DNA from 3 places in the Streptomyces sp. NPDC002889 genome. Region 1 is predicted to be linked to each of the others. Evidence: riboswitches for the same ligand, from Rfam matches in the RefSeq annotation. Region 1 holds a riboswitch; each other region holds the start of a gene.
The links. Region 1 has a riboswitch for S-adenosylmethionine ahead of ACFYWI_RS06720 (aminotransferase class V-fold PLP-dependent enzyme). Riboswitches for the same ligand answer to the same signal wherever they lie in the genome.
Positions count from the first base shown of each region.

Region 2: it holds a riboswitch for S-adenosylmethionine, as region 1 does, so the genes downstream of both, ACFYWI_RS29245 (putative leader peptide) here and ACFYWI_RS06720 (aminotransferase class V-fold PLP-dependent enzyme) in region 1, are expected to answer to the same signal.
Region 3: it holds a riboswitch for S-adenosylmethionine, as region 1 does, so the genes downstream of both, thrC (threonine synthase) here and ACFYWI_RS06720 (aminotransferase class V-fold PLP-dependent enzyme) in region 1, are expected to answer to the same signal.

Region 1 covers NZ_JBIAPT010000003.1:380,511-382,767, reverse strand. The annotation lists gene trpD (anthranilate phosphoribosyltransferase) at 1-488, shown strand, start outside; SAM riboswitch class IV at 585-701, shown strand; gene ACFYWI_RS06720 (aminotransferase class V-fold PLP-dependent enzyme) at 879-2,257, shown strand, end outside.
Region 2 covers NZ_JBIAPT010000023.1:9,522-11,778, forward strand. The annotation lists gene ACFYWI_RS29240 (LLM class flavin-dependent oxidoreductase) at 1-984, opposite strand, end outside; gene ACFYWI_RS29245 (putative leader peptide) at 1,114-1,305, opposite strand; SAM riboswitch class IV at 1,302-1,414, opposite strand; gene ACFYWI_RS29250 (SpoIIE family protein phosphatase) at 1,651-2,257, opposite strand, start outside.
Region 3 covers NZ_JBIAPT010000004.1:259,372-261,628, reverse strand. The annotation lists gene ACFYWI_RS08070 (hypothetical protein) at 1-30, opposite strand, end outside; gene ACFYWI_RS08065 (glucosyl-3-phosphoglycerate synthase) at 69-1,013, opposite strand; SAM riboswitch class I at 1,155-1,282, shown strand; gene thrC (threonine synthase) at 1,300-2,257, shown strand, end outside.

The DNA of each region.
Region 1 (2,257 bases):
GTCCGCTCACCAACCCCGCGAAGGTCAGGGCACAGGCGACCGGTGTCGCGGATGCCCGGATGGCGCCGATCCTGGCCGGCGTGCTGGCCGAGCGGGGCTCGTCCGCGCTGGTCTTCCGCGGTGACGACGGACTGGACGAGCTGACCACGACCGCCACCTCCCGGGTGTGGGTGGTACGGGACGGGGCCGTGCGTGAGGAACGGTTCGACCCGAGGGACGTGGGCGTCGCTCTGGTGCCGGTGGAGGCGCTGCGCGGCGCGGACGCGTCGTTCAACGCGGACGTCGCGCGCCGTCTGCTGGGCGGCGAGACCGGACCCGTACGGGACGCGGTGCTGCTGAACGCGGCGGCGGCGCTCGTGGCCCTGGAGCCGGGTGAGGGCACGCTGGCGGAGCAGATCGGGGCCGGGATGGCCAAGGCGGCGCAGTCCATCGATTCGGGTGCGGCGAAGGCGGCGCTGGACCGCTGGGTCGCGGTGAGCAACGCGTAGCGCCGCTGCCCGCAGCGGTGTTCGCCGTCCCCTGCCCGTCCCGGATCCCGGACACGGGTTGCGGGACGGCGATCGCGTGGCATAACTTTTCCGGCAGGTCATGAGTGACAGCGACGAGGCCCCGGCCCGCTGTCCGGCAACCCTCCGTCCGTGGCGGGGTGCCCCGGGTGAAGACCAGGCCGCAGGCAGCGAGGTCTGTGGCAAGCGCGGACCCCTTGCAGCCCCTGGGGTCCTGGTCCTCAAGGGAGCAGTCTCGTGAGCAAGCGAATGCGATAGGGCGTCGAGCCCCTTCTTCAGTACACCCTCCGCGCGGTGACCACCGTGCGTCGAGGCAGTCCCCGTACTCGGGTTCTTGAAGCCAATTCGCCTTTCCTGCCGGGAGATACCGTCATGTCCGCATGCCTGAACACCGCCGTCGCCGTCGTCTCCTCCGCCACCCCCGCCGCCGACACGGCCGCCGATCCCTGCTGCGCGGCCCCGCTGCCGGTCCTCGGCCGGGACGTCACCGTGCCCCTGGTCACCGGCGGCGAAGTCACCTACGCCGCCCTCGACTACGCGGCGAGCGCACCGGCGCTGCAGCGTGTGTGGGACGACGTGGCCGCCTACGCCCCCTACTACGGCAGTGTGCACCGCGGCGCCGGCTACCTCTCGCAGCTGTCCACCGACCTGTTCGAGAACAGCCGGGTGACGGTCCACGAGTTCCTCGACTGCCGCGACGACGACCAGGTCGTGTTCACCCGCTCCACCACCGACTCGCTGAACCTGCTCGCCGGCGCGCTTCCCGCCGACTGCCGTGTCTTCGTCTTCGAGACCGAGCACCACGCCTCGCTGCTGCCGTGGCGCGAGGCCCAGGTGACGTACCTGGACGCACCGCGTACGCCGGACGAGGCCGTCGCCACGCTGGAGCGTGCGCTCGCCACCTCATCCGCTCAGGACGCGTACGGTCCCGCCCTGGTCTGTGTGACCGGGGCGTCCAATGTGACCGGTGAACTGTGGCCGGTGAAGGAGCTGGCCGCCGCGGCCCACGCGCACGGCGCCCGGATCGTGCTGGACGCCGCCCAGCTGGCGCCCCACCACCCCGTCTCCGTACGGGAGTTGGACGTCGACTGGGTCGCCTTCTCCGGGCACAAGCTGTACGCGCCCTTCGGCTCAGGCGTGCTCGCGGGCCGCGCGGACTGGCTTCGGGAGGCGGAGCCGTACCTCGCGGGCGGCGGCGCGTCCCGCACCGTGGCACGGCGTACGGACGGCGGCGTGGACGTCGAGTGGCACACCACCGCAGCGCGCCACGAGGCCGGTTCGCCGAATGTCATCGGTGTCTACTCCATCGCCTCCGCGTGCAAGGCGCTGACCGAGGCCGGGTTCGAGGCGCTGGTCGCCCGTGAGCAGCACCTGATCGCGAAGGTACGCGAGGGCCTGGCGGATGTGCCCGAGGTCAGGGTGCTGTCGCTGTTCGGCGACAAGGCCCCGAGGGTCGGCGTCATCTCCTTCGTGGTGGAGGGCTGGAACAGCTCGCACTTCGCCGCGGCGCTGTCCGCGGAGTACGGCATCGGGGTACGGGACGGCCTGTTCTGCGCCCACCCGCTGGTGCGCACCCTGCTGGGCGGCGAGACGCAGGAGCCGGGCGAGTGCGGTGCCCCCGAGGCGGCGCCGGGCACGACGTCGTTGAACGCGATCCGCGTCAGTTTCGGCGCGGGCACGCCCGACGAGCACGTGGAGCGCTTCGTACGGGCGGTGGGGGAGCTGGTGCGCGAGGGCGCGAAGTGGAACTA
Region 2 (2,257 bases), on a different contig from region 1:
TTCCAGGAGCAGATCCGCCAACTGGCCCGGCGTACCTGTGAAGATCTTCGCGTCGCTGGTGTACGGGTAACCGGCGAGGCCGTCCAGTCGGTCCCGGCGTGCCGCCGCCGTCGCGGGGGCGTCGTCGAGGAACACCAGCAGATCACCGAAGATGTGCAGGGGCTCCTGCTCACGCACGGCCGTCGCCTGTTCGACGCGGATCTCGGCGGCGGTGGCGCGGGCCTCCTCGGTGTCGTGCGGGGTGACGTACCCGATGTCGGCAGAACGCGCCACGAACCGGAACGCCACGCTTCGGTGCACCAGGGCGCTGACGATGGGCTGGCCCTGGGGAGGCCGAGGGGTGATGGATGGGCCCTTGACGCTGAAGTGCCTGCCCTCGAAGTCGATGTAGTGCAGCTTGTCGCGGTCGATGAAGCGACCCGTGGTGACGTCACGGATCTCCGCGTCGTCCTCCCAGCTGTCCCAGAGTCGGCGTACCACTTCGACGTGGTCGCGGGCCTCGTCGAAGAGTTCGGTGGTCAACCCGGTCTCGGCCGGCGTGTCCCGATCGTCGGTGCCGAAGGCGGGGAACGTACGGCGACCGAAGAGCGCGGCCTCGTTGTGCCTCGGCGACACTCGTACCCGCAGACCCGCTCGGCCGGTGCTCACATGGTCCAGCGTGGCGATGGCCTTGGAGATGTGGAACGGCTCTGTGTGGGTGGCGACCACGGTCGGTACCAGTCCTATGTGCCGGGTCACAGGGGCGACGCGAGCGGCGATCAGGACAGCATCCAGTCGTCCGCGGACCTGGTCGGTGCGTCCGTCGGGCTCCGTCGAGCGGGAGGACTGGAGCCCGAACGCGTCCTCGATCGTCACGAAGTCGAGCAGACCGCGTTCGGCCTCGGTGACCGTGTCGGTCCAGTAGTCGGCGGTCAGCAGCTCACGGGGCCGGGCCACGGGCTCACGCCAGGCAGCCGGGTGCCAGCCGGCGCCGTCGAGCGCCACGGCAAGATGCAGCGGAGGGTACGGCGAAGAAGGGGAAGAAAAAGCTGAGGACACGGAAAAGGTGCCTTCCTGATCGACCGACAGGTCATCACCGGCCCTCGTCGTAAGGGCCGGTGCGGGGAGCGGACGTCAGGAACTACAGAGAGCGCCGGCCACGCGATGCAGGTCGATATGGGGCCGGGAGTAGAGATGAACCTGGTGGCACGGGGTGATGACCATGAGGCGCAGGGCGCCGACCACGAGGGGCGGGCAGGACACCGTCGGCACGACCGTCACCTCCGCTTTTCCGGCTCGGCGCTTCACAGGAAAACCGCCGGGCATCGCGCTTGCGGAACCCCGGACGGGCTCCGCCTGGTCGTCACCTGGAGCACCCCCACCGCGGGAGGGTTGCCGGACAGCAAGCCAGGGCTTGACGCTGACACTCATCACCTGCCTGTGGACGTTACGCGAGGCGGCAGCGCCGCGCAATGCCCGCGGATCATGGCCGCCGTCCCGCCGCGACCCCATCTCGCCACGGTGCAACGGCCTGGCTGCGACGCCTGTCACCCAAGTCCACCGGCACTGCTGCGAAACGGAGTTGATGATGCGTCAGTGAGATGTTCCCGGTCGGACCATGGCCGCCCTCGTCGTGCGGCCGGGATCGCTGCCCGGGCGCGCAGGGCGCGTTCACTCATGATCTCGGCCAGGCGCCGGAGCGCGGCGGACCCGGGCGAGGACGAGCACCGTGTCGTCGGTCGGCGCGGCAGGCAGCAGGTTCGAAATAATGCGGTCCGCAGCCGCTTCCAACGGACCTGACACCTGGTGCAGTTGGCCGCGGAGCGCGTCCATGCCCTCTTCGATGTCCTGGCCGCGGGCTTCGATGAGGCCGTCGGTGTACAGGGCGAGGGTGGAGCCTTCGCGCAGGTCGATCCCGGTCGTTCGGAAGGGGATGCCGCCGACGCCGAGAGGGACACCCAGCACGTCCCCGACGGTCTCGACCGTGCCGTCCGGCCGGCGCACCAGAGGCGGCGGATGGCCGGCGTTGGCGATCCGCGCTCTGCCGGTCGCGGGGTCGTACACGATGTAGAGGCAGGTCGCCAGCTCGATGCCGGCTTCCTGGGCACAGGCATCGAGCTCCGTGAGCAGATCCTCGGGTTCCCGGTGACGAGCCAGTGCCTTGGCGGTGATGCGCAGCCTTCCCATGGCCGCGGCGGCCGGCACGCCGTGTCCCATGACGTCCCCGACGACGAGTGCCACCCGGTCGCCGGGCAGATTGATCACGTCGTACCAGTCG
Region 3 (2,257 bases), on a different contig from region 1:
CCTGCCATTCCTGTCATATTGAGCGCCCATAAGTGCGAAATTTAGACAAGATGCCCGACTGTTCCGGGTTACGCCGCGCGACGCGCCGCATACTCACCGATCTCGCGCATCGGCGGCCGTTCCTCCGTGTCCACCCAGTACGTACGCGGCTCGAACCCCGCCTCGCCCCGCTCGAACTGCGTCAGCGCCGGCCGCACCAAGTGTCCGCGTGACAGTCGCAGTTGGGCCGTGCGGTAGATCGCCGCCGCCATTCTGCCCAGCGCCTGTCCGTCCTGGTGACGGTGCTTGCGCGAGCCGACGTCCACCTGTGCGAGCGCATCCAGGCCCACCGTGTGCAGCGCGTCCACCAGCAGCCCCAGCTCCACCCCGTAACCGACCGGGAACGGCAGTCGCTCCAGCAGCGAGCGCCGCGCCGCGTACTCGCCGCCCAGCGGCTGGACGAACCCGGCCAGCTGCGGCCAGTGCAGGTTCAGCAGCGGCCGCGCGACCAGCTCCGTCACCCGCCCGCCCTGACCGGGCTCCGCGCCGAGCGGCCGGTCGTACATCGCCTTGACGAACTGCACCTCGGGGTCGGTCAGCAGCGGCCCCACGGTCCCGGAGACGAAGTCGGCCGAGAAGTCCCGCAGATCCGCGTCGACGAAGCAGACGATGTCTCCGCTGGTCACCATCAGTGACCGCCACAGAACCTCGCCCTTGCCCGGCACGGCCGGTATCCGCGGCAGGATCGCGTCCCGGTGGACCACCCGCGCGCCGGCCGCCGCGGCCACCTCGGCCGTACGGTCGCTCGAGCCCGAGTCGATGACCACCAGTTCGTCGACGAGCGGCACCGTCTCCATCAGCTCGCGCCGGATCACCGTGACGATGTCACCGACCGTCGCCTCCTCGTCCAGCGCTGGGAGCACCACACTCACCGACGTTCCGCGCCCGGCCTTGGCCGCCACCAGTTGGTTCAGCGTGCGATCGGCCGCCGCCCAGGAACGCCTGCTCAGCCAGCGCTCCACCTCATCGAGCACGTGCGCGTCTCCTTGACTTCCGGTCGGGTGATCCATCTCGCTGTTCGGACGACTATCTCAACCCTCCATGCCTTCGGTTACAGTCTTGAACAACGCAGATGACCGTCGCATGCCGGGGTCGTCTCGCCGACAATCGAATACCGCTCATCCAGAGGGGCAGAGGGAACGGCCCGTTGAAGCCCCGGCAACCCTCCCGCCGACCGCGAGGTCACGGTGGGGAAGGTGCCAATTCCGTCTCGTGGCGAGATGCGTCACGAGGAAGATGAGGAGAAAGGGCCTCGCCACCATGGCTGCGCAGACTGTCGCAAGCACCACCACCCCCGTGAACCTCGGACCCGCCGCCGCACTCTCGTGCCGCGAATGCGGAGAGCGTTTCGAGCTCGGCCCCATCTTCGCCTGCGCCTCCTGTTTCGGGCCGCTCGAAGTCGCCTACGACCTGCCGAGCGGCGACCCCGAGGCCCTGCGCAAGCAGATCGAGGCGGGCCCGGACAACATCTGGCGCTACGCGCCGCTGCTGCCCGTCCCCGTCGACGTGGCCGACAAGCCGAACATCAACCCCGGCTTCACCAAGCTCGTCAAGGCCGACAACCTCGCCCGTGAACTGGGCGTCACCGGCGGCCTGTACGTCAAGGACGACTCCGGCAACCCGACGCACTCCTTCAAGGACCGCGTCGTCGCGATCGCCGTCGAGGCCGCCCGTGCCTTCGGCTTCACCACCCTGTCCTGCTCCTCCACCGGCAACCTCGCCGGCGCCGTCGGCGCGGCCGCCGCCCGGGCCGGCTTCCGCTCCTGCGTGTTCATCCCGCACGACCTGGAGCAGGGCAAGGTCGTCATGGCCGCGGTGTACGGCGGCGAACTGGTCGGCATCGAGGGCAACTACGACGACGTCAACCGCTTCTGCTCCGAGCTCATCGGCGACCCGCTCGGCGAGGGCTGGGGCTTCGTCAACGTCAACCTGCGCCCGTACTACGGCGAGGGCTCCAAGACGCTCGCGTACGAGATCTGCGAGCAGCTCGGCTGGCGGCTGCCCGACCAGATCGTGATCCCGATCGCCTCCGGGTCGCAGCTCACCAAGATCGACAAGGGTCTGCAGGAGCTCATCAAGCTCGGTCTCGTCGAGGACAGGCCCTACAAGATCTTCGGCGCCCAGGCCGAGGGCTGCTCGCCCGTGTCCACCGCGTTCAAGGCCGGCCACGACGTCGTACGCCCGCAGAAGCCGAACACCATCGCGAAGTCGCTGGCCA